DNA from 2 places in the Thermaerobacter composti genome. Region 2 is predicted to be linked to the other one. Evidence: predicted binding sites of a transcription regulator. Region 2 holds the regulator's gene; the other holds the start of a gene.
The links. The regulator HrcA, encoded in region 2, represses chaperone genes, less so after heat shock. The targets are predictions, from matches to a motif close to TGTTAGCACTCNNNNNNNNNGAGTGCTAACA.
Positions count from the first base shown of each region.

Region 1: the regulator HrcA is predicted to act here: its motif matches at 4,493-4,523, upstream of groES (co-chaperone GroES).

Region 1 covers NZ_CP132508.1:283,666-295,450, reverse strand. The annotation lists gene guaA (glutamine-hydrolyzing GMP synthase) at 247-1,821, opposite strand; gene groL (chaperonin GroEL) at 2,383-4,002, opposite strand; gene groES (co-chaperone GroES) at 4,031-4,357, opposite strand; gene Q5761_RS01235 (MogA/MoaB family molybdenum cofactor biosynthesis protein) at 4,773-5,327, opposite strand; gene moaC (cyclic pyranopterin monophosphate synthase MoaC) at 5,424-6,149, opposite strand; gene glp (gephyrin-like molybdotransferase Glp) at 6,146-7,531, opposite strand; gene Q5761_RS01220 (acetyl-CoA C-acetyltransferase) at 7,688-8,872, opposite strand; gene Q5761_RS01215 (folylpolyglutamate synthase/dihydrofolate synthase family protein) at 9,148-10,824, opposite strand; gene guaB (IMP dehydrogenase) at 11,047-11,785, opposite strand, start outside.
Region 2 covers NZ_CP132508.1:2,775,087-2,786,871, forward strand. The annotation lists gene Q5761_RS11250 (50S ribosomal protein L11 methyltransferase) at 1-726, opposite strand, end outside; gene dnaJ (molecular chaperone DnaJ) at 949-2,121, opposite strand; gene dnaK (molecular chaperone DnaK) at 2,192-4,132, opposite strand; gene grpE (nucleotide exchange factor GrpE) at 4,191-5,231, opposite strand; gene hrcA (heat-inducible transcriptional repressor HrcA) at 5,331-6,353, opposite strand; gene hemW (radical SAM family heme chaperone HemW) at 6,525-7,709, opposite strand; gene lepA (translation elongation factor 4) at 8,138-9,973, opposite strand; gene Q5761_RS11285 (thioredoxin family protein) at 10,002-10,838, opposite strand; gene spoIIP (stage II sporulation protein P) at 11,016-11,785, opposite strand, start outside.

The DNA.
Region 1 (11,785 bases), 510 kb from region 2:
TCACCCCCTGCCTACGACACGATCTCGACGATTCCTCCTAGATTCCGAAAGAATAGGACCAGAAAGTGATGGTTTTCGACAAAATTCGCGCTCAAGCCAACGGTCGCGCCGGTGAATCCCCCGAGCCTCTGCCGTCTTCTCGACGGTCGTCGGCGTCCCGGTCATGGACTCGCCATCCGATGGCGAAACCTGTCTGGGACCGCGGCGGCAAGCCGGGCGGCCCCGCCGGTTCGTCCGGGGTCCCCGTCACTCCCACTCGATGGTGGCGGGGGGCTTGGAGGTGATGTCGTAGACCACGCGGTTGACGCCCTCCACCTCGTTGACCAGCCGGCGCGCGATGCGGTCGAGCACCTCGTGGGGCAACCGCACCCAGTCCGCGGTCATCCCGTCGTCCGAGGCCACCACCCGCACGGCGACCGCCTCGCCGTAGGTGCGACGATCGCCCATAACCCCCACCGTGCGGGCTCCCGTCAGGACGGCGAAGGCCTGCCAGACCGAGCCCTCCAGCCCTGCCCGACGGATCTCCTCCCGGACGATCCGGTCGCACGCCCGCAGGCGCCGGAGGCGCTCGGGGGTGACGGCGCCCAGGGTCCGGATGGCGAGCCCCGGTCCCGGGAAGGGATGGCGCTCGATGAGGGCCGTCGGCAGCCCGAGCCGGCGCCCGACCTCCCGCACCTCGTCCTTGAACAGGTCGCGCAGCGGTTCCACCAGCTCGAAGTCCAGGTCGGGCGGCAACCCGCCCACGTTGTGGTGGCTCTTGATGGTGGCGGCCGCCCCGCCGCCGCTCTCGATCACGTCCGGATAGGTCGTCCCCTGGACCAGGTAGGGGATCGGCCCCAGCTCGGCGGCGAGGCGTCGGGCCTGTTCCTCGAACACGCGGATGAAGGTCTCCCCCACGGCCTTGCGCTTGGCCTCGGGGTCGACCAGGCCAGCGAGCGCATCGAGGAAGCGGTCCCGCGCGTCGACCACCCGCAGGTCCATGCCGAGCCCGGAGAAGGTGGATCGGACCTCCTCGACCTCGCCCTCCCGCAGGAGACCGGTGTCGACGAACACGGCGACCAGCCGCGAGCCGATGGCGCGATGCACCAGCGCGGCCGCCACGGCCGAGTCGACGCCGCCGCTCAGCGCGCACAGGGCACGGGCCCCGTCGAGCCGCCGCCGCAGGGCCGACACGGCCCGCTCGACGAAGTCGGCCATGGACCAGCCGCCCCGGCAGCCGCAGACCCGGAAGAGGAAGTTGGCCAGGATGTCCCGGCCCCGCGGCGTGTGGGCGACCTCGGGGTGGAACTGGACGCCGAGCCAGCGCCCGTCGCCCCCCTCGATGACCGCGTACGGCGCATCCGCGGTGTGCGCCAGGACGGTGAAGCCGGGCGGCAGGACCTCGACCCGATCGGCGTGGCTCATCCAGACGTCCACCCGCGCGCCGAGGCCCGCCAGCAGGCGGCCGGGTTCGTCCACGTGGAGGGTGGCGGGGCCGTACTCCCGGCGTGCCGCCGGGACGACCCGGCCCCCGAGCTGGTGGACCATCAGCTGCATGCCGTAGCAGATGCCGAGGACCGGCACCCCGGCCTGCCAGAGCTCGGGGTCGCATTGCGGTGCCCCCGGCTCGTAGACGCTGGCGGGGCCGCCGGAGAGGATCACCCCCCGCGGGCGGTGGCGAAGGATCGCGGCCAGGGGGGCGTGGTGGGGCAGGACCACCGAGTACACCCCGAGCTCCCGCACCCGCCGGGCGATCAGGTGACCGTACTGCGAACCGAAGTCGAGGATCACCACGCGCTCTTCGGGTTCCACCAGAGACGGCTCCCCTTCCATCCCGACCATGGCCATCGCTCCCTTCTTGCCCGGCACGGGCGGAGCGCAAGGGTGAGACGCGGATACCGGGACCGCGGCCGGTTCCCGCGGGCCGCGGACCGGGGGCAGAGACGACTCGAGAGCGCCGGCGTAGCGTCGATCGATGTCACAACGTGATATCTTAACGCGATATCTTAGCAGGACCATGGGTTTTGAACAGGTCCGTGGGCGGGTCGGCCGCCAACCCGGGATGGCCGGAGCGGGGAGGGATTGCAGTGGCGGAAGGCCGTCAGTCCTTGACGGTGCACGTTCCCAGCGATTTGTTGGCATGAAGGAGCGGATCGTGGGCTCCGACACCGGCGTCCTCGTCGTTCCTGACGCCCGATGAACCGGAGGACGCCGCGGCAGTTCTGGAACATGCCAAGCCGCCGCCGCGGGCCGCGGGGCGATGCCCCGCGGCCCGCGGCGCCCCGGCCGGTTCGTCCGCCGCGCCAGCGAAGGGCGGTAGCCCCGCTTGAGCAAACAGGGGCGGGGTGCCCGCGCCTCCCGCGCGGGCACCCCGCCCCGGCCACGGCCCAGCGGGCGACGGACTCAGAAGTCCATGTCGCCCACGTTGCTGCCGGCCGCCTCCTTCTTCTCCTCGGGCAGGTCGGCCACCAGCGACTCGGTGGTCAGCACCATGGCGGCGATGCTGGCCGCGTTCTGCAGCGCCGACCGGGTCACCTTGGCCGGGTCGACGATGCCGCGGGCGAACATGTCGCCGTACTCGCCCGTCAGGGCATCGAAGCCCTCGTTGTCCGGCAGCTGCTTGACCCGCTCGACGACCACCGAGCCCTCCATACCCGCGTTGGCCGCGATCTGGCGCAGCGGCTCCTCCAGGGCGCGGCGGACGATCTCGATGCCCATCCGCTCGTCCTCGTTGCGGGCCTCCACCTTGTCCAGCGCCTTGATGGCGTGGACCAGCGTGGCACCGCCACCGGGGACGATGCCCTCCTCCACCGCCGCCCGCGTGGCCGAGAGGGCGTCCTCGATGCGGTACTTCTTCTCCTTCATCTCCACCTCGGTCGCAGCGCCGACCTTGATCACGGCCACGCCGCCGGCCAGCTTGGCCAGCCGCTCCTGCAGCTTCTCGCGGTCGAAGTCCGAGGTGGTCTCCTCGATCTGCCGCTTGATGACGTTGATGCGGGCCTTGATCTTCTCGGGATCGCCAGCGCCCTCGACGATGGTCGTGTTCTCCTTCTCCACGACCACCTTCTTGGCCCGGCCGAACATGTCGGGCGTGACGTTCTCCAGCTTGATGCCCAGGTCTTCGGAGATCACCTGGCCGCCGGTGAGGATGGCGATGTCCTCCAGCATCGCCTTACGCCGATCGCCGAAGCCGGGCGCCTTGACCGCGCAGGACTGCAGCGTGCCGCGGATCTTGTTGACCACCAGGGTCGCCAGCGCCTCGCCCTCGACGTCCTCGGCGATGATCAGCAGCGGCTTGCCGCGCTCCACCACCCGCTGCAGCACCGGCAGCAGGTCGTTGACGGACGAGATCTTGCGGTCGGTGATCAGGATGAAGGGCTCCTCAAGGACGGCCTCCATCGCCTCGGCGTCGGTGACGAAGTACGGCGACAGGTAGCCCCGGTCGAACTGCATGCCCTCCACGACCTCGACGGTCGTGTCCAGGGTCTTGCTCTCCTCGACCGTGATCACGCCGTCCTTGCCGACCTTCTCCATGGCGTCGGCGATCATCTTGCCGATCTCTTCGTCGTTGGCGGAGATGGAGGCCACCTGCTGGGTCGCTTCCTTGGTCTCGACGGGCTTGGCGATCCGCTTGATCTCATCGACGACGGCGGCGACCGCCTTCTCGATGCCCCGCTTGACCAGGATCGGGTTCGCGCCGGCGGCCACCACCTTCATGCCCTCGCGGACCATGGCCTGGCCCAGGACGATGGCGGTGGTGGTCCCGTCACCGGCCACGTCGTTGGTCTTGGTCGCCACCTCCGTGAGGAGCTTGGCGCCCATGTTCTCGAAGGGGTCCTTCAGCTCGATCTCGCGGGCGATGGTCACGCCGTCATTGGTGATGGTCGGCGAGCCAAACTTCTTCTCCAGGACCACGTTGCGGCCCTTGGGCCCCAGGGTGATCTTGACGGCGTTGGCGACGGTGTTCAGCCCCTTCTCCAGGCTGCGCCGCGCCTGCTCGTTGAAGACCAGCTGCTTCGGCATGCCGCCTTCCCTCCTCGGTCACGAACGCTCACTGGATGACCGCCAGGATGTCGCGCTCGCTGAGGATCAGCAGCTCCTCGTCATCCAGCTTGACCTCGGTGCCGGCGTACTTGGAGAAGATCACCCGGTCGCCTTCCTTGACCTCGAGGGGGACCTTCTGGCCGTTCTCGAGGATGCGGCCCGTGCCCACGGCCAGGACCTCACCCTGCTGCGGCTTCTCCTTGGCCGTGTCCGGCAGGATGATCCCGCCCTTGGTCCGCTCCTCCTCCTCGATCACCTTGACGACCACCCGGTCGCCGAGAGGGCGCAGCTTCACCGACACGGTCCCTCCCTTGGGCTGCGGCTGAACGCTCACCGCCGTCCACCTCCCTGGTGCGCTGAGGGTTCGGCTCCGGGGCGCCCGGCCACAGCGGTCGAATGGTGGCGTGATCGGATCTGGCAGGATCGCTGCCCGGCGGGCCCGAGCCCCCGAGCCGCGGGACGCCTGTCCTGTTAGCACTCCCCGTCGGAGAGTGCTAAGCCATCGACTATGGTAAGGCGGCCAGAAACGGTCGTCAACCCCCGAATTGGCCGCCGCTCCCATGCTTGCCGCTATTGCTTCTGCCCCGCTCGGCCCCGGATTATGCGCCGCGTGCGCCGGCACGCCGGTGCGGACGAACCGGCTCGGCGCCCCCCTCCCGACGGCGAAGGACCCCGACGCCTCGCGAGGCGCCCGTAGGTTCCCACGCGTCGGCGACGGGTGCGGCGATGGGTGCAGCGGTCGGCGGATCTCAACGGGTGTCGCGATGCCCGCCGCCGTGGAGGATGGCGACGGCGTGGTCCAGCAGCGGTGCGAGGACCTCGAGGCACTCGGCCACGCCCCGCGGGCTGCCCGGCAGGTTGACGATCAGGGTGCGCCCCCGGATGCCCGCCACCGCCCGGGAGAGGTAGGCCATCGCATTGGCCGCCCCGGTCGCCGCCCGCATGCGCTCGGGAAGGCCCGGGACGACCCGCTCCACCACGTCCAGCGTCGCCTCGGGGGTGACGTCCCGGGGGCCGAGGCCCGTGCCGCCCGTAGTCAGGATCAGGTCGGGGATGGAGGCGGCACCCTCCTGCGATGCGGTCCCATCCGACCCGTCGTCCCCGTCGCGGGCAGCCGCCGCTCCCCGCCCGTCGGCCACCGCGGCCAGCCAGCGGGCGATGGCCCGGCGGTCGTCGGGCACCACGCCGCGGGCCACCACCGCGAACCCGCGCTCTGTGGCCCATCGCGCCAGGTAGTCCCCGCTCGCGTCCCGGCGCCAACCCTGGCTGACCCCGTCGCTGACGGTGAGGATCGCCACCCGCACGGCCAACGCCCCCCCGTTCCGACGCCGCGCCGCCCCGCGCGGCTGCGGGTCGCGACACGCGCCTCCGCGCTCCCCTGGGTCCGCCGGAGAGACCCGTCAGCGGGACCCGCCGCCCTCCGCCCGGGTGGCTTCGGGCCGGACGGGCTCGCCCACCGCCTCCCAAGGCGGTTCGCCGGCCCGCCAATAGTCGCCGCTGCGCCCCCCCGTCTTGCGCACCAGGCGGATCCCCTCGACGACCATCCCCTTGTCCAGGGCCTTGCACATGTCGACCAGCGTCAGGGCGGCCACCGCCACGGCCGTCAGGGCCTCCATCTCCACCCCCGTGCGCGCCGCGGTGCGCACCGTCGCCTGGATCTCCACCGCGTCCTGCGTCAGCCGGAAGTCGACGGCGACGGCGTCCAGGGGCAGCGGGTGACACAGGGGGATCAGCCGGCCGGTCTCCTTGGCCGCCAGGATCCCCGCCACCCGGGCGACGGCCCACACGTCGCCCTTGGGCACGTCGCCGGCCCGCAGGCGGGCCAGGGTGGTCGGCGCCATGCGCACCCGGCCCCGCGCCACCGCCTCCCGCACCGTCACCGCCTTCCCGCTGGTGTCGACCATCTGCGCCCGGCCTGCGGCGTCCAGGTGCGTCCACGCCGGCGCCCCGGACGGGACCGGCGCGGCCGGTTCCTCCGCCGGAGAGGGTACGACCCGCCGGCCACCGGCGTCCTCGCCCCGCGCCCCCGGTGCGGCGGGCGCCGGCTCCCCTCCGGCGGACGCCCCCGCCGGGCGGTCCCCCTCCGGTCCCCCGGCCCGGTCGGAGGGACGGGCTCGCTGCCTCACCAGGGGATCACCTCCACCTCGGCGCCGGCCGGCAGCTCGTCGATGGCCATGGGCAGGTGCACCAGCCCCTGGGCCCCGGTCAGGGCGGTGATCAACCCGGACTTGCGCGGTTGCGGCCGCGCGGCATACTCCCCACCGCGCCAGAGCAGGGCGACGGGGACGTACTCCTCGCGGCCGGCCGGGCGCCGCAGGGCGGTCTCCAGGCGGGCGCGGATCCGTGGGCCGGGTCCCGCCGGCGGCTCGAGGCCGAGCCAGCGGAACACCACCGGCCGCACCAGCAAGCGATAGACCACCAGGGCGGACACGGGGTTGCCCGGCAAGCCGAAGACGGGCTTGCGCCCCGCCATGGCGAACAGCGTCGGCTTGCCCGGCTTCAGGGCGACGCCGTGGAGGATCACGCCAGGCGGCTCCAGCTCCGCCGCCAACTGGGCCGTGAGGTCGCGCTCGCCCACCGAGCTGCCGCCGGAGATCAGCACCAGGTCCGCTTGCTGGAGGGCGCGCCGCAGCGCCTCCCGGAAGGCAGCCGGCTCGTCGGGCACGTAGACGGGTTCCAGGGGCTGGGCGCCGTCCTGCCGCAGGGCAGCCGCCAGCGCCACCCCGTTGATGTCGCGGATCTGGCCGGGCGCCGGCGTCCGCTCCGGGGGCACGATCTCATCGCCGGTGAGCAGCAGCGCCACCCGCGGCGGGCGGGTGACCGGCACCCGCGTGACGCCGGCCCCAGCCAGGGCCCCCAGCTCGGCCGGACCGAGCCGGCGCCCCGGCGTCAACAGCGCCAGGCCGGCGGCGGCGTCTTCGCCCCGGGCGATAACGTTGTCGCCCGGGCCCGCGAACCGGTGCACCAGCAGCCACGACCCCTCGCGGGTGGTGTGCTCGAACATCACGACGCAGTCGGCGCCGGGCGGCAGCATGCCCCCGGTGGGGACGGCCACCGCCTGGCCGGGTTCGACCCGCACGGCGGCGGCCCGGCCCACCAGGACCCGGCCCACCACCTGCAGGCGGACCGGCCGCCCGGGCGCGATCCCCCGCAGGTCCTGGCTGCGCACGGCGTAGCCGTCCACCGTGGCGCGGTGGAAGGCGGGGACGTCCTCGGGCGCGTACACCGGCTTGGCCAGGACGCGGCCGAGGGCCGCGGCCAGCGGCAGCTCCTCCACCGCCAGCGGCGGCTGGCCGGCGGCGGCCAGGATCCGCCGGCGCGCCTCGGCGACGGTGGGCAGGCCCTCCGCCGGGAAGGGCTCCCGGAAGCCGGGCGCCTCCGCCTTTGCCGGGTGCCGCGGTGGCGGCCCCGGTTCCCCGGGCTGCGGGTTCGGTGCACCCGATGCGGCCGAGCCCTCCGGCGGGCCCGATGCGGCGCAGCCCTCCGGCGGGGTGGATCCGTTGGACACGGGAGCCGATCCCCCTTCCCACGCATCCGCCGGCCGGGGCCGGTTCGACCCGCGGCGTCGTCCTCCTGACGCCGCCGCTCCCGGGCCGACCGATCCGGTGGCCCGGCGTGGCGCCATCCGCCGGGCGGCTCCCCGCCACCGGCCCCCCGGCCGGCGTCACGGATCGACGCGGATCAGCGTCGCCTCGCCCTGGCCGCCGCCGCTGCAGATGGTGGCGATGCCGTAGCCGCCCCCGCGGCGGCGCAGCTCGTAGGCCAGGGTGAGCAGGATGCGGGCGCCGCTGGCGCCGATGGGGTGGCCCAGGGCGACGGCGCCCCCGTTGACGTTGACCCTCTCGGGGTCCCAGCCGCCGAGCTTCATGGTGGTCAGGGCGACGGCGGCGAAGGCCTCGTTGACCTCGAAGAGGGCGATGTCGTCCCAGCGGAGGCCGGCCTTCGCGAGGGCGCGCTCGGCGGCGTAGTACGGCACGGTGTGCAGGTACGGCGGATCCAGGGACGCCTGCCCCTGGCTGACGATGGTGGCCAGGGGCTTGACGCCCAGGGCGCGGGCCCGCTCCCGCTCCATGAGGACCAGGGCGGCGGCCCCGTCGTTGATGCCGGGGGCGTTGCCCGCCGTCACCGTCCCGTCCTCCTCGAAGACCGGCGGCAGGGCGGCCAGCTTCTCGTAGCTGGTGTCGCGGCGCGGCGCCTCGTCCACCGCCACGCGGACCGCCTCGCCCTTGCGGGCCGGGACCTCGACGGGCACGATCTCCTCCGCCAGCCGGCCGGCGTCGATGGCCGCCACGGCCCGCTGGTGGCTGCGCAGCGCCCAGCGATCCTGTTCCTCGCGGGTGACGCCGTACTCGGCGGCGACGCGGCTGCCGTAGACGCCCATGTGGCAGCCGCCGAAGGCGCAGAGCAACCCGTCGGTCAAGAGGGCGTCCTCCATCTGCAGGTGGCCCATGCGCCCGCCCCAGCGCGCCTGGCGCACCAGGTAGGGCGCCTGGCTCATGCTCTCCATGCCGCCGGCCACCACCACCGTCGCGTCGCCCGCCCGGATCAGGGCGTCGCCCAGGTTCACCGCCCGCAGGGCGGAGGCGCAGACCTTGTTGATGGTGTCCGCGGGCACGGTGACCGGCAGCCCGGCCTTGACCGCCGCCTGCCGCGCGGGGATCTGGCCCGCCCCCGCCTGCAGGACCATGCCCATCAGCACGTAGTCCACCTGCTCGGCGGCCACGCCCGCCCGCTCAAGGGCCGCCCGGATGGCCACGGCCCCCAGCTCGACGGCGGGCACGTCCTTGAGGGCGCCCCCGAACTTGCCGAAGGGGGTCCGCGCCCCGTCGACGATCACCGTCTCGCGCACGCACCTCACCCCCGCACGGGCCGCCCCAACGAAGCCGGGTTGGACGAACCGGCCCCGCGCGCCGCCTGCGAGGCCGCGCCCTCCCCCCGCAGGCCGCGGCCCTGCACACCCCGCGCCTGCGCGGGACGGACGCCGGCGCCGGCCGCAGGACTCGGGCCCCGGCGCCGCCCGTCCCGGTCACGCCGGCGCGCCGCCTGGGCCGGGCCACCGGACGAAGCGGGCGGCCTCCACCCCACTTCGGCGCCGCCGCGCGCCTTCCCTGTGCAGGGGGTGGCTCAGGCGCCGGGGGTTCCTGCGGGCGCCAGCACGTGGGCCCGCACGGCGCCCACCAGGTACAGGCTGCCGGTCACCAGCACCGGCTGCCCGGGCTCCGCCTCGCGCAACGCGCGGGCCAGGGCGCCCACCGGCTCCCTCTCCACCACCACCGGTACGCCCTGGGCCGCCAAGGCCCTCGCCAGTCGCTCCGCCGGCGCGGCCCGCGGGCTCGGCGGCTCGCTCACCACGGCCCGTCCCGTCACCGGGGCGATGGCACCCGCCGCCTGCTCGACGTCCTTGTCGTCCAGCATGCCGATCACCAGCAGCACCCGGCGGCCGGGCCAGAGGGTGGCCACCGTCCGGGCCAGGGCGGCCATGCCGGCGGGATTGTGGGCGCCGTCCAGCCAGACGTCCCGGCCCTGCCAGCGCAGGCGCTCCATGCGCCCCGGCCAGCGGGCGGCGGCCAGGCCGCGCTCCACCGCCGCGCGGCCCACCTGCAGGCCGCGGCCGGTGGCGGCCGCGGCCTGCAGCGCGGCCACGGCCACCGCCGCATTGGCGACCTGGTGGGGGCCGACGAGGGCCAGCGGCAGGTGGTCCCAGCGCACCGCTGCGCCGCGCGGCGACCCGGCCGGCCCCCGGTAGTCCCAGCGCGACCCCTCCGGACCGGTGGTCCGCAAGCGGTAGGTGGCCACCGCCACCGGGCCGGGTGGCTCGCCGGCCGGTTCGTCCCGCCCCGGCCCCGCCGCGGGAGGGGGCGCGTCCGTCAGCGGACGCACCTCCCAGAGCGGCGCGCCCACCCGCGCCGTCTCCCGGCGCAGCACCCGCAGGGCCGCGGGGTCCAGGGCGCCCGTCACCAGGGGCACGCCGGGTCGCGCGATGCCCACCTTGTCGTAGGCGATCTCCTCCACCGTCCGGCCCAGCCGGTCGGTGTGATCCAGGGCGACGTTGGTGACCACCGAGACCGCCGGCCGGGGCACCACGTTGGTGGCGTCGTAGCGCCCGCCCAGGCCGACCTCCAGCACGACGGCGTCGGGCCGTCGCGCCTGCACCAGCAGGAAGAACACGGCGGTCGCCACCTCGAACTCGGTGGGTGCCTCGCCCGTCGCCGCCACGGCGTCGGCCGCGCTCCGCGCCCGCTCGACGGCGGCCGCCAGCTCCACGCCGGAGACGGGCCGGCCGTCGAAGGCGAACCGCTCCTCGTAGCGGACCAGGTGCGGGGAGGTGAAGAGGGCCGTCCGGCAGCCCGCCGCCCGGAGCACGGCCTCCAGGATGCACGCCGTCGAGCCCTTGCCGTTGGTCCCCGTCACGTGGTAGACGGGCGGCAGGTCCTCCTCCGGGTGGCCCAGCGCCGCCAGCAGGCGCCGGATCCGCTGGAGTCCCAGCCGCATGCCGAATCGACCGAGGCCCTGCAGGTAGGCGACGGCCGCCTGCGGGGCGGCGGGGCTGCCCGTCGCAGCCGCCTGCCCGCCGCGACCGTCCCCCGGTGGCGCGGCGGGGGGCGATGCGCCGCGGGCCGCCGCCCCCCAACGGGGGTCGACGGCCCCTCCCGCCGCGGACGGCGACGCCCCTGGACCCGCCCCGGTCCCGTCGGTCCCGTAGGGCCTGTGGGTCCCGTGGGTACGATCGCTGGCGGCCGGAGCGGGCCGGTCGCCCCCGTCCCCTCGCGCCCCCTGGATCCGTTCCTCGCGCTGACGCAATGCGTCCCTCGGCACCTCCCCAGGCCGGCATGGGGTCCCGGGCCGGGGCTGCGGCGAAGCCGTCCGGGCGCCCCGCCCGGCCGCCCGCAGCACGCCCCGCCCGGGCGCACGGACCGCGCCTCCTGCGGGCGGCCGCTCCGCGCCGGGTCGGGCGCACACGCACCGCGCCCCGTTGGGGCAGCCGCTCCGCGCCCGGTCGGGGCCCCGCCGCCGGGCCCGCCCTCACGCCCGGCCGAGCCAGTAGTTGGGCGGCTCCTTGGTCACCGTGACGTCGTGGGGATGGCTCTCCGCCAGGCTGGCGGCGGTGATGCGGACGAACCGCGCCGTCCGGCGCAGGGTCTCGATGTCCGGCGCGCCGGCGTAGCCCATGCCCGCCCGCAGGCCGCCCACCAGCTGGAAGACCGTCTCCGCCAGCGGGCCGCGGTAGGGCACCCGCCCCTCGACCCCCTCCGGGACGAACTTGGTCTCGCCGTCCTGGAAGTATCGGTCGGCACCGCCCTGCTTCATGGCGCCCAGGGAGCCCATGCCGCGGTAGACCTTGAAGCTCCGGCCCTGATAGATCTCCAGCTCGCCCGGCGCCTCCTCGGTCCCGGCGAAGAGGCTGCCGATCATCACCGCGCTGGCGCCGGCGGCCAGGGCCTTGACGATGTCCCCGGAGTACTTGATGCCGCCGTCGGCGATGACGGGGACGTCGTACCGGTCCGCTTCCCGGCTGCAGGCCAGGATGGCGCTCAGCTGCGGGAAGCCGGCCCCCGTCACCACCCGCGTGGTGCAGATGGAGCCGGGCCCCACGCCCACCTTGACGGCGTCGGCGCCCGCCTCGATCAGCGCCCGGGTACCCTCGGCGGTCACCACGTTGCCCGCGATCACCGGCACCTGCGGATGCCGCCGCTTCAGGGCCCGCACCGTCTCCAGGACGTTCCGCGAGTGGCCGTGGGCGCTGTCGACCACCAGCACGTCG
Region 2 (11,785 bases):
GAGCACCGCGGCGGTGATGTTGGCCACCGTGACCGCGGCGGGCAGGTGGACGGCCCATCCCGGCGGGGGCTGGCGCCGCACCGCCGCCGCGGTCCCCGCAGCCACCCGCACCCGGTCGTCCACCCCATTGGCCGAGGCGTTGTCCTGAGCCACGCGGACGGCCCCCGGGTCGATGTCCACGGCCAGCACCGGCCGCGCCCCCAGCAGGGCGGCGGCGATGGCCAGGATGCCCGAGCCGGTGCCCACGTCCAGCACCGGCCGCGGCTCCGGCTGGCCCTCGAGCTCCTCCTCGAGGAGCTCGAGGGCCAGCCGGGTGGAGGCGTGCTGACCGGTGCCGAAGGCCATGCCGGGGTCCAGCACCAGCGGGATGCGGGGGCCGGGGTCGACCCGATGGCGCTGCCAGCTGGGCACCACCAGCAACCGCCGGCCGACGGGGAGGGGAGGGAAGTGGGCCTTCCACGCCTCGGCCCACTCGTCCTCGGCCCGCGCCCGGACCGCCGGCGCCCACGGCCCCACCGCCGGGAAGACCTGCCGCACGCGCCGCCAGCGCTCGCCCAGCCGGCGATAGCGCTCCTCGAACCCCTCTTCCGGCAGGTAGGCCCGGATGCGCACGGTGCCGCCCCGTTCCTCCCAGGCGAAGCCGGCGTCCACCACCTCCAGCACCGCGGCGGCCGCCGCCTCGGCCGCCTGGGCGGGCACGTCGATGACCATCTCCAGCCAGCGCAAGGCCGACCCCCCATTGGCACGCCGCGCCGCCCGGACCGCGAATCGGCCCCTCGGTCCCGGCCCGCGCCGTCCGCGTCCACCCCTCGGCAGCGAAGCCCGCGGCGGGCCCGGCCCGATGCGGAGACCTGCCCCCGGGATCCGGGGTGCCTCCGGGGTGCCTCCCGCCGGCGGCGCGGACCTGCCCGAGCGGCTTCTTCGGCGCCCGTTCGCCCCTGGGGGCTGCTACAGGTTGAAGGCGTCCCGCATCCGCTGGAAGAGGCCGCGTTCCTCCACCACGGCCTCGCCCCGCAGGCGGGCCAGCTCCAGCAGCAGCTCGCGCTCCCGCTCGGTGAGGCGGCGCGGGACCTCCACCCGCACCCGCACCAGCTGGTCGCCGCGGCCGCCGCCCCGCAGGCGGGGCATCCCCTTGCCCTTAAGGCGGATCACCTGGCCGGGCTGGGTGCCGGGCGGGATGAGCAGCTCCTCCTCCCCCTCCAGGGTCGGGACCCGCAACCGGGCGCCCAAGGCGGCCTGGGCGATGCCGAGGCCGACCTCGGTGACGATGTCGTCGCCCTCTCGCCGGAACACCGGGTGCGGCTTGATGCGGATCCGCACGTAGAGGTCGCCGGGCGGCCCGCCGCGGCGGCCCGGCTGGCCCTGCCCGCGCAGCCGCAGCCGCATGCCGTCGTCGACGCCCGCGGGGATCTCGACCTCCAGGGTGCGCGGGCGGCGCACCTGACCGCGGCCGCCACAGGTGCGGCAGGCGGCGGCCGCCATGCGCCCCGCGCCGCCGCAGCGCGGGCACGTCTGCACGGTGACGAACTGGCCGAAGGGGGTCGCCCGCGCCGAGCGGATCTGGCCGGTGCCGCCGCACTGGGGGCAGGCCACCAGGCGCCCGCCCTCGGCGCCGGTGCCGCGGCAGGCGGCACACGGCTCCGGGCGTTCGATGCGGATCTCCCGACACCCGCCGCGGGCGGCCTCCTCCAGCGTCAGCTCCAGCTCCGTCTCCAGGTCCGCGCCCCGCACGGGGCCGCCGCGCCGGGACGCCCGGCCACCCCCGAAGACGGCGTCGAAGAGGTCGCCGAAGCCGAAATCGCCGAATCCCTCGAACCCCTCGAAGCCGCCGAAGGGACCAAACCCGCCGTCGGCGCCGCCGGCTCCGCCCGGGCCCCCGGCCGTCCACGGTCCGGCCCCGGCGCCTTCGGCCGTGCCGAAGCGGTCGTAGGCCGCCCGCTTCTCCGGGTCGCTCAGGACCTGGTACGCCTCGTTGATCTCCTTGAACCGGCGCTCCGCCTCGGGGTCGCCCGGGTTGGCGTCCGGGTGGTAGCGGCGGGCCAGCCGCCGATACGCCTTCTTGATCTCCTCCGGGGACGCGTCGCGCGAGACCCCCAGGATCTCGTAGTAGTCCTTCGCCACGCCGCACCTCCCCCCTCATGGCGCCGGCGGCGTCCGGCCGCGGCGACCGGCCCGGCCGGGACGGGCGGCCTCAGTCGCCGCCCGTCCCGGTGCGCTCGTCCTTGGCCCGGTACCCGGCATCGTAGACGTCGCCGGTCCCCCCGGAGGCGGAGGAACCCGCGCCCCCGGTCTCGCCCGCCGCCCCGCTCGCCGAGCCCCCGCCGGCCGCGGCCGCCTGCTGCTCGTAGATCTTGCGGCCGGCTTCGAGCAGGGCCTCGGAGAGCTCCTCGATGCGGCGTCGGATGGCCGCGGTGTCGTCGCCCCGGGCGGCCTCCTCCAGCGCCTTGATGCGCTCCTCGATGCGCTGCTTGACCCCCGCGTCCAGCTTGCCCTCGTGCTCCTTCAGGGTCTTGCGCGCCTGGTAGAGCGTGGCGTCCGCCTGGTTGCGCGCCTCGATGAGCTCCTTGCGCTTGCGGTCCTCCTCGGCGTGCTGCTCGGCCTCCTTGATCATGCGCTGGATCTCTTCCTCGGTCAGCCCGCCCTGGGACTTGATGGTGATCTTCTGCTCCCGCCCGGTGCCCAGGTCCTTGGCGCGCACGTGGACGATGCCGTTGACGTCGATGTCGAAGGTGACCTCGATCTGCGGCACCCCCCGGGGCGCCGGCGGGATCCCGTCCAGGATGAACCGGCCCAGCGTCTTGTTGTCCTTGGCCAGCGGCCGCTCGCCCTGGACGACGTGGATCTCCACCTGGGTCTGCCCGTCGGCGGCGGTGGAGAAGATCTTCGACTTGGACGTCGGGATCGCGGTGTTGCGCGGGATCATGGGCTCGACCACGCCGCCCAGGACCTCGACGCCCAGGGTCAGGGGCGTGACGTCGACCAGCACCAGGTCCTTGACCTCGCCGGCCAGCACCCCGGCCTGGATGGCGGCGCCCATGGCCACCACCTCATCGGGGTTGACCCCCTTGTGGGGCTCCTTGCCGAAGAACTCCCGGATCGCCCGCTGCACCGCGGGGATGCGGGTGGAGCCGCCCACCAGGATGATCTTGTCGATGTCCTCCGGCTTGAGCCCCGCGTCCTCCAGGGCGCGGCGGGTGGGCCCCATGGTCGCCTCCACCAGGTCGGCCGTCAGCTCCTCGAACTTCGCCCGCGTCAGCGTCATGTCCAGGTGCTTCGGGCCGCTGGCGTCGGCGGTGATGAAGGGCAGGTTGATGTTCGTGCTCAGGGTCGACGACAGCTCGATCTTCGCCTTCTCCGCCGCCTCCTTGAGCCGCTGCAGGGCCATGCGGTCCTGGCGCAGGTCGATGCCGTGCTCCTTCTTGAACTCCTCGGCCAGCCAGTCGATGATCCGCTGGTCGAAGTCGTCGCCGCCCAGGTGGTTGTTGCCGCTGGTGGCCCGGACCTCGAAGACGCCGTCCCCCAGCTCGAGGATGGAGACGTCGAAGGTGCCGCCGCCCAGGTCGAAGACCAGGATCTTCTGGTCTTCCTCCTTGTCCAGGCCGTAGGCCAGGGCGGCCGCCGTCGGCTCGTTGATGATGCGCAGCACCTCGAGGCCCGCGATGCGGCCCGCGTTCTTGGTCGCCTGGCGCTGGGCGTCGTTGAAGTAGGCGGGGACGGTGATCACCGCCTGCGTCACCGGCTCGCCCAGGTAGGCCTCGGCGTCCTGCTTGAGCTTCCGCAGGATCATGGCCGAGATCTCCTCGGGCGAGTAGAGCTTGCCGTCCACCTCCACCCGGGCGTCCCCGTTGGGTCCCTCGACCACCTTGTAGGGCACCCGGGCGGCCTCGTCCCGCACCTCGCTGAAGCGGCGCCCCATGAAGCGCTTGATCGAGAAGATGGTGCGCTCGGGGTTGGTGACGGCCTGTCGCTTGGCCACCTGGCCGACCAGCAGCTCGCCGTCCTTGGACCAACCCACCACCGAAGGGGTGAGGCGGCTGCCCTCGGCGTTGGTGATCACCGTGGGCTCGCCGCCCTCCAGCACCGCCACCACGGAGTTGGTGGTGCCCAGGTCGATGCCCACCACCTTGCCCATGCCCGCTTCCCCTCCTCCGCGCATGCGTCGCCTTGCCGGTGGCCGCGGCGTTCCCCGGTCACCGGCCGCCGTCCTGCGCCGCGGCGCCCCCGGCGCCATCGGCACCGGTCTCGCCCCGGGCGGGGTCGGCCCCCGCCTGGCCGGCGGCGTCGGCCGACGGCGGCGCGGTCGCGGCCGGGGTTCCCGCGGGTGCCACCGCGACCTTGACCATGGCGGGGCGCAGGGTTCGTCCCCGGTATAGGTAGCCCCGCTGGAACACTTCTATCACCGTGCCGTCGGGACGGTCGGCGGTCTCCACGCGCGCCACCGCCTCGTGGCGGTGGGGATCGAAGGGCTGGCCCTCGGCCTCCATGGGTTCGACGCCGACCTGCCGGAGCACGTCGAGGAACTGCCGGTGGATCATGGCCACGCCCTGCACCACGGGGTGCCCGGCGTCGCCCCCCGCCGCCAGCGCCCGCTCCAGGTTGTCCAGCACGGGCAGCAGCGCCCGGACCAGCTCCGCCTCGGCGTCCTGCCGCCAGCGGCGCTGCTCTTCCATCATGCGGCGCCGGTAGTTGGTGAAGTCGGCCTGCAGCCGGCGCAGCTGGTCCAGGTACTCCTGGGCCTGGCGGCGAGCCGCCTCCGCTTCCGAGCGGGCGGCCGCGGCTTCGGCACGGGCCGCGTCGGCCGCGGCGCGGGCCTCGGCCGCCTCCCGGCGGGCCGCCTCCAGCGCCGCCAGGGCCTGGGCGAGGTCCCTGGGCGCGGCCTGGGCCTCGGCGGGTGCGGACCCGCCGGCGCTCGACCGGGCGGCCGGATCCGCCGCCTCCCCCGGCTCCGCGGCCGTGGCCGCCGCCGGACCCTCGGCCTCGTCCGCGGAGGACGCAGCCGTGGCCGCCGGAGGGCTCCCGCCCCCTTCCGCAGCGGGCGCAGCCGGCCCCTCGTCCGCCTCCTTCCGCGGGGGCGCGGAGGCCGCGCCCGGCGGGGCGGTCCGCGCCGCGGCGGTCCCTCCCTCGCCCCGGACCGCGGAGGGCTCGCCGCCGCCGGCGCCCTCCGGAGCCGATGCCGCCGTGGGGCGCGTCGCCTCCACCCGCGGTTCCCCCTCGACCCTCGACTCACCCACGATCGGGTTCCGCCTCCTTCCGGCCTCCGGCCCGCACCCGGACAAAAAAGCCCCGCCACCGGTGGCAGGGACGCGGATCCCGTCCGGCGGCGGGCCCCATCAACGCACCGTGCGCTCCATCGCCTCCGTCAGCAGCTGGGCCAACAGCTCCATCACGCTGGTGATGCGGGCGTAGTGCATGCGCTTCGGCCCGAGGACGGCGATGCGGCCCGCCGCCTCACCCCCAAGCCGGTAGGTGGCGCTGATCACGCTGCAGTCGTAGAGGTCCGGGTACGGGTTCTCGTGACCGATGGTGATCACCAGCTCGTCGCCGCCCTGCCGGCCCAGCAGGTCGCGGACCAGCTCCTGCTGCTCCACCAGTCCCAGGACGGCCTGGGCCCGCTGGACGTCCTGGAACTCGGGCTGGCGGAACAACCGCCGCGTGCCGAGGACGAACACCGGGTGGTCGTCTTCGGACGCCGGCGGCCGCAAGGCCTCCAGCGCCGCCTCGAGCAGGGCGCCGCACGCCGCCAGTTCGTCGTGCAACTCGCGCAACGCCGTGCGGCCCACCTGATCCAGGGTGAGCCCGGCCAGCCTGCGCGTCAGCACGGCGGAGATGCGCTGCAGATCCGCCTCGCTGGCGGGCTCGGGCAGCTCCACCAGCCGCTGCTGCACCAGCCCCTCGTCCGTGACCAGGACCAGCACGGCCCGCCGCTCGCTGAGCGGGAGCACCTGCAGGTGCCGGAAGGTCACCGGTTCCACCCGCGGCGACTCCACCAGGGCCAGGCAGTCCGTGGTCTCGCTGAGCACCTGGGCCGTCTGCCGCAGCAACCGGCTGACGTGGTCGACCCGCTCCGCGTACATGCGCCGCAGGCGCTCCACCAGTTCGGGCGGCGGGGTGACCGCGTCCATCAGCATGTCGACGAAGAAGCGGTAGCCCCGGTCGGAGGGGATCCGCCCGGCGGAGGTGTGGGGCTGCTCGAGGAAGCCCATCTCCTCCAGGTCCGCCATCTCGTTGCGGATGGTGGCCGGGCTCACGCCCAGACCGTACTTGCGGGCCAGGGTGCGGGATCCGACCGGCTCCGCCGTGTCGACGTAGTCCTCGACCACCGCCTTGAGGACCTGTTGCTTGCGGCGGTCCATCGGCTGATCCCCCCTCGGCCCCGGAGCCCGCCCGGCCGGTTCCGGCCGGGCACGGGGTGCCGCCGTGGCGGCCTCCGGCGACCTGCGGGTCGACGCGTCCCTCCGCTTAGCACTCGATGACAGAGAGTGCTAACGATCCTCCTTACAAGGTAGCACCGGCGCGGGATCCCGTCAACGCGTCGGCGCCGCCGCGTCGACGCCGCCCGGCCCGCCGCCCGCACCCGTCCGGATGTCATCGGTGTCGACGAAGGCGACCAGCACGCTGTTGGCCACCGGCACCGCCGCCGGGCTGAGCCGGATCCGTCCCCCCTCGCGAACCAGCCACCCCTCCTCCAGCAGCCGCCGGATCGCCCTGGGGAAGGCCTCCTCCGGGGTCAACCCGAAGCGGCGCGCGAACCGGCCCTCGTCGACCCCCTCCGCCAGCCGCAGGCCGAGGATCATGGTGTCCTCCATCGCCCGTCGCCGATCCACCCGCTCCGTGACGTCCACCGGCAGCCGGCCCTCGGCCAGGGCGGCCGCGTAGGCCATGGGGTGGAGCCGGTTGCGCCGCCGCTCGCCGCGCCAGCAGGACCAGGCCCCCGGCCCCGCCCCCAGGTAGGAGCCGTTGAGCCAGTACACCCGGTTGTGCACCGACTCCCTCCCCGGTCGGGCGTAGTTGGAGATCTCGTACCGGACGAACCCGGCCTCGCCCAGCACCTCGTACGCGCGATCGAACATGGCCCGCTCGGCGTCCTCGCCGGGCAGCTGGAGCCGGCCCGCCTCCCACTCCCGGTAGAAGGGCGTGCCGGGATGGAGCTCGAGCCCGTAGCAGGAGACGTGCTCGGGTCCCAGGTCGACCACCGCCCGCAACGACGCCTCCCACTGCTCCAGGCTCTGGCCCGGCAGGCCGAAGATCAGGTCGACGTTCACGTTGTCGAACCCGGCCCGCCGCACCCGCCGGTAGGTGGCGCAGAAGTCGGCCCAGGTGTGGTCGCGACCGATGGCCCGCAACAGCTCGTCCTGCACGGCCTGCAGGCCCAGGCTGAGGCGGTTGACGCCCCCGTCCCGCAGGACGGCCAACCGCTCCTCGTCCAGGGTGCCGGGGTTGCACTCCACGGTGACCTCGGCGTCCGGCGCGAGACGGAAGGCGCGGCGCACCGCCGCCAGCAGCCGCTCCAGTTCCGCCGGCTCCAGGATCGAGGGGGTGCCGCCGCCCACGTAGACCGAGACCAGGGGCCGCGTCAGGGCCGGGTCGGCCGCCAGCAGGGCCAACTCCCGTTCGAGGGCGCCCAGGTAGCGGACCTTGCCCGCGGGGTCGAGGAGATAGGTGTTGAAGTCGCAGTAGTGGCAGCGCTGGCGGCAGTAGGGCACGTGCACGTACAGGGCCGGCCCCGCGTCCCACGCGGGCCAGGGCGCGCCGCCCTCCGCCCGGGACTGGGCCTCCCGGCACCGTTCCCGCCCCTGCCCGGCGCCGCCATCGGGACGGACAAGGGCGCCCCGGGCCGTGGCGTCCGCGGGGCCGGCGCCGATCGAGGGCGCCGGCCCCGTGGACGCGTTCGTCCCGGAAGCCGCGGACCCAGCGGGGGGCGAGGCCCGACGGCGGTCCGCCGGTGCCGCCGTGGGGGTCGCCGCGGCGGCCCGGCCGGTTCCTCCTGCCGGCCCGGACCCGGACGGCGCGGCCTGAGGCCCCCGGCCTGCCGGCGCTCCCGCGGCCTGGGGGGTCGGCCGTGGCGCCTGGGCGGGCACCGGGCGCGCCTCTCGCGCCTGCGCTGCACCCACGCGACCCGCTCGTGCCGGCACCGCGCTCACCGCCCCCCGCCGCGGGGCTCGTCCACCCGCAGCACGGCCATGAAGGCCTCTTGCGGGATCTCCACCCGGCCCACCTGCTTCATCCGCTTCTTGCCCTCTTTCTGCTTCTCCAGCAGCTTGCGCTTGCGGGTGACGTCGCCGCCGTAGCACTTGGCCAGCACGTTCTTCTTCAGGGCGCGGATGGTCTCGCGGGCGATGACCCGCGACCCCACCGCCGCCTGGATCGGCACGTCGAAGAGCTGGCGCGGGATCAGCTCCTTCAGCCGCTCCACCAGGGCGCGGCCGCGGGCGTAGGCCTTGTCCCGGTGGACGATGACCGACAGGGCGTCCACCGGCTCCCCCGCCACCAGGACGTCGAGGCGCACCAGGTCCGACTCGCGATAGCCCTCCAGCTGGTAGTCCAGGGTGGCGTAGCCCTTGGACCGCGACTTCAGCTGGTCGAAGAAGTCGTACATGATCTCGGCCAGGGGGAGGCGGTACTCCAGCCGCACGCGGCGCGGATCCAGGTATTCCATGGTGACGAACTCGCCGCGCCGCTCCTGGCAGAACTCCATCAGCGCGCCCACGTGCTCCTTGGGCGTGAAGATCGACGCCCGGACGAAGGGCTCCAGCAGCGCTTCGATGCGGTCGCGCGGGGGCAGGTCGGCGGGGTTCTGGATCTCCCGCTCGCTGCCGTCCCGCAGCCGCACGCGATAGACCACGCTGGGCGCGGTGGTGATCAGGTCCAGGTCGTACTCCCGCTCCAGGCGTTCCTGGACGATCTCCATGTGCAGCAGGCCCAGGAAGCCGCAGCGGAAGCCGAACCCCAGCGCCTCGGAGGTCTCCGGCTCGAACACCAGCGCGGCGTCGTTCAGGCGCAGCTTCTCCAGCGCCTCCCGCAGCCGCTCGTAGTCGCCCGGGTCGACGGGGTAGAGCCCCGTGAACACCATCGGCTTGGCCGGCTGATAGCCCGGGAGCGGCTCCCGGGCAGGGCGGTCGACCAGGGTGATGGTGTCGCCCACCCGGCAGTCCCGCACGTTCTTGATGCCGGCGGCGACGAAGCCCACCTCCCCGGCGGCCAGCTCGTCCACCGGGACCAGGAAGGGGCGGAAGGTGCCCAGCTGGTCGACCTCGAACTCGGCGCCCGAGGCCATCAGCCGGATCCGGTCGCCCGGCCGCACCCGCCCGTCCCGCACCCGCACGTAGGCGATGACGCCGCGGTAGGCATCGTAGTGGCTGTCGAACACCAGCGCCCGCAGCGGCGCCTCGGGGTCGCCGGAGGGCGGCGGGATCCGCCGCACGACGGCCTCCAGGAGGTCGTCCACGCCGGTGCCCTCCTTGGCGGACACCAGTAGCACCTCCGCCGGGTCGAACCCCAGGTCCGCCAGCTGCTGGCGCACCTCGTCGGGCCGGGCGGCGGGCAGGTCGATCTTGTTGATGACGGGGATCAGGGTCAGGTTGGCGTCCAGGGCGAGATACAGGTTGGCCACGGTCTGGGCCTCCACGCCCTGGGTGGCGTCGACCAGCAGGATCGCGCCCTCGCAGGCGGCCAGGGCGCGGGAGACCTCGTAGCTGAAGTCCACGTGGCCGGGGGTGTCGATCAGGTGCAGCATGTACTCCTGGCCATCGGCCGCGCGGTAGAACATGCGCACCGCCTGGGCCTTGATGGTGATGCCCCGCTCCCGTTCCAGGTCCATCATGTCCAGCACCTGGTCGCGCCGCTCGCGGTCGCCGATAGTGCCGGTGGACTCCAGCAGGCGGTCGGCCAGGGTGGACTTGCCGTGGTCGATGTGGGCGATGATGCAGAAGTTGCGGATGCGGGCCTGGTGGCCCCGTGCTCGCTGGTCACTCATCCGTCGGCGGACCTCGCGATCGCGACCGTCAATCGGGCGGGATGCCCAACGCCTGCGCGATGGCGGACCACAGCGCCTCGTCGGGCACGGCCCCGTCCAGGGCGACCCGGTCGTTGATCACCGTCTTCGGCACGGCCCAGACCTGGTACTGACGCGCCAGCTGCGGGAAGGAGCTGGCCTCCACGGCCTCCGCCACCACCCGCGGGCTGGCCAGGGCGAGTTGCATCGCGGAGCGCACGGCCCGCGGGCAGTGGGGTCACGTCGGGGTGAAGAACACCCGCAGGTGGACGGTTTCCCCGGCCTCCTCGAGCCGCGCCAACCGGCGGGGGTCCAGGGGACCGGTGGGCGTGGGGGACGCCTCCCCCTCGTCGGGGCCGGCACCGTCCGGCCGCGAACCGGCCGCGGCCCCGGCATCGCCGGGATGGGCCGCCGGGGGTCGCGGGGCCGTGGCCTCCGCGCCGGCGCCGGCCTGGCCGGCGTCGGCGCCCGCTTCCGGCGTCGAGGCAGGGCGTCCCGCTTCGACCAGCGCCTCCAGGAGGCTGGCGAACTCGTAGCCCAGCGGCGCCCCGACGAAGCGCACCCGGCCCGCGGCCCGCCCATGGATGACCAGGGTGGGCGTCCGCTCCACCCCCAGTTCCCGCCCCCGCTCGGCCTCCCGGTCGAGGTCGCGCACCGTGAGGCGAAGGTGGGGGCTGAGCGCGCAGACCTCCTCGAGGAGCTGGACCGTCTCCTCGCACCGCGGGCACTCCCGGCCCGGGATGATCAGGCGGGTGTCGCGGACGAAGAGCTCGACCTCCACCGGCGCCGTCACGCCCTGGAGCTGCTGGGCGACGGCCTGCCGCTGGGACTCCGTCAGGATCGCCACGGACCCATCGCCTCCCTGCCGCGGCGGTTCCCGGCCGCCCGGCCGGGAACCGCCGCTACCGTTGAGCATAGCGGCGCGGGCCCGCGGCCACAAGCCTCGGCCCCCGGGCCCGGCGGCTTGACGCCGGGCGGGCTCTGGAGGTGGACGCTGCGCGGGAGCGGGACGGGGCGTCGCGCCCTACCCCGGCGGCTTGACGCCGGGTGGGCACTGGAAGGGCCGGTCGGCCTGGGGGACCCTGCCGGCCTCGATCACCGCCGCGAGGGCCTCGCCGAACATCCGCGCGCTGCGCTCGGCCTCCGCGGGCGTGTTCCCGTAGCCGCCGATCTCGACCAGCACCGCCCCGGGCCGCACATGCTGGTTGTAGCGGTTCTCCGAGACCAGCACGCCCTTGACCAACCCCGGATGGCGCCGCTCGAGCTCGGCCACCAGCCACTGCACGAAGCAGTAGTTCTTGTGCCACTGGGGATGCTCGAGCCGCCGGTCGGTGCCGACCACGAACAGGATGCTGGCCGCCGGCTGGCCCCCGACCCGCGTCAGGGTGGCCTCCCGTCCCACCCCGTCGCGGTGGATGTCCAGCACCACGTCCACCGTCGGGTACTCGTCCAGGAGGCCGGGCCGGTCCTCGTCGCCGACCAGGGCTGCCAGGGACCGCTGATAGTTGCCGATGCGCGTCACCCGCTCCCCGTCCCGGTCGAAGACCTGGCGCAGGTGGACGGTGCCGATGCCGCGTTCCTCCAGCACCTGCTGCACCACCGTCCCCACGCCGACCACGCTGGCCCCGGGGTCGCTGGTGAAGGCCTCCACCGCCGGGTCGAACCCCGTCCCCGCCGGCACCGCGCCCACGTAGGCCTCGCTGGTGTGGGTGTGGTAGATCAACACCCGCGGCCGGTCGCCCGCGACGGCCACCTCGCCGTCGTCCGCCGCCTCCGGGCGGAAGCGGGGCAGCC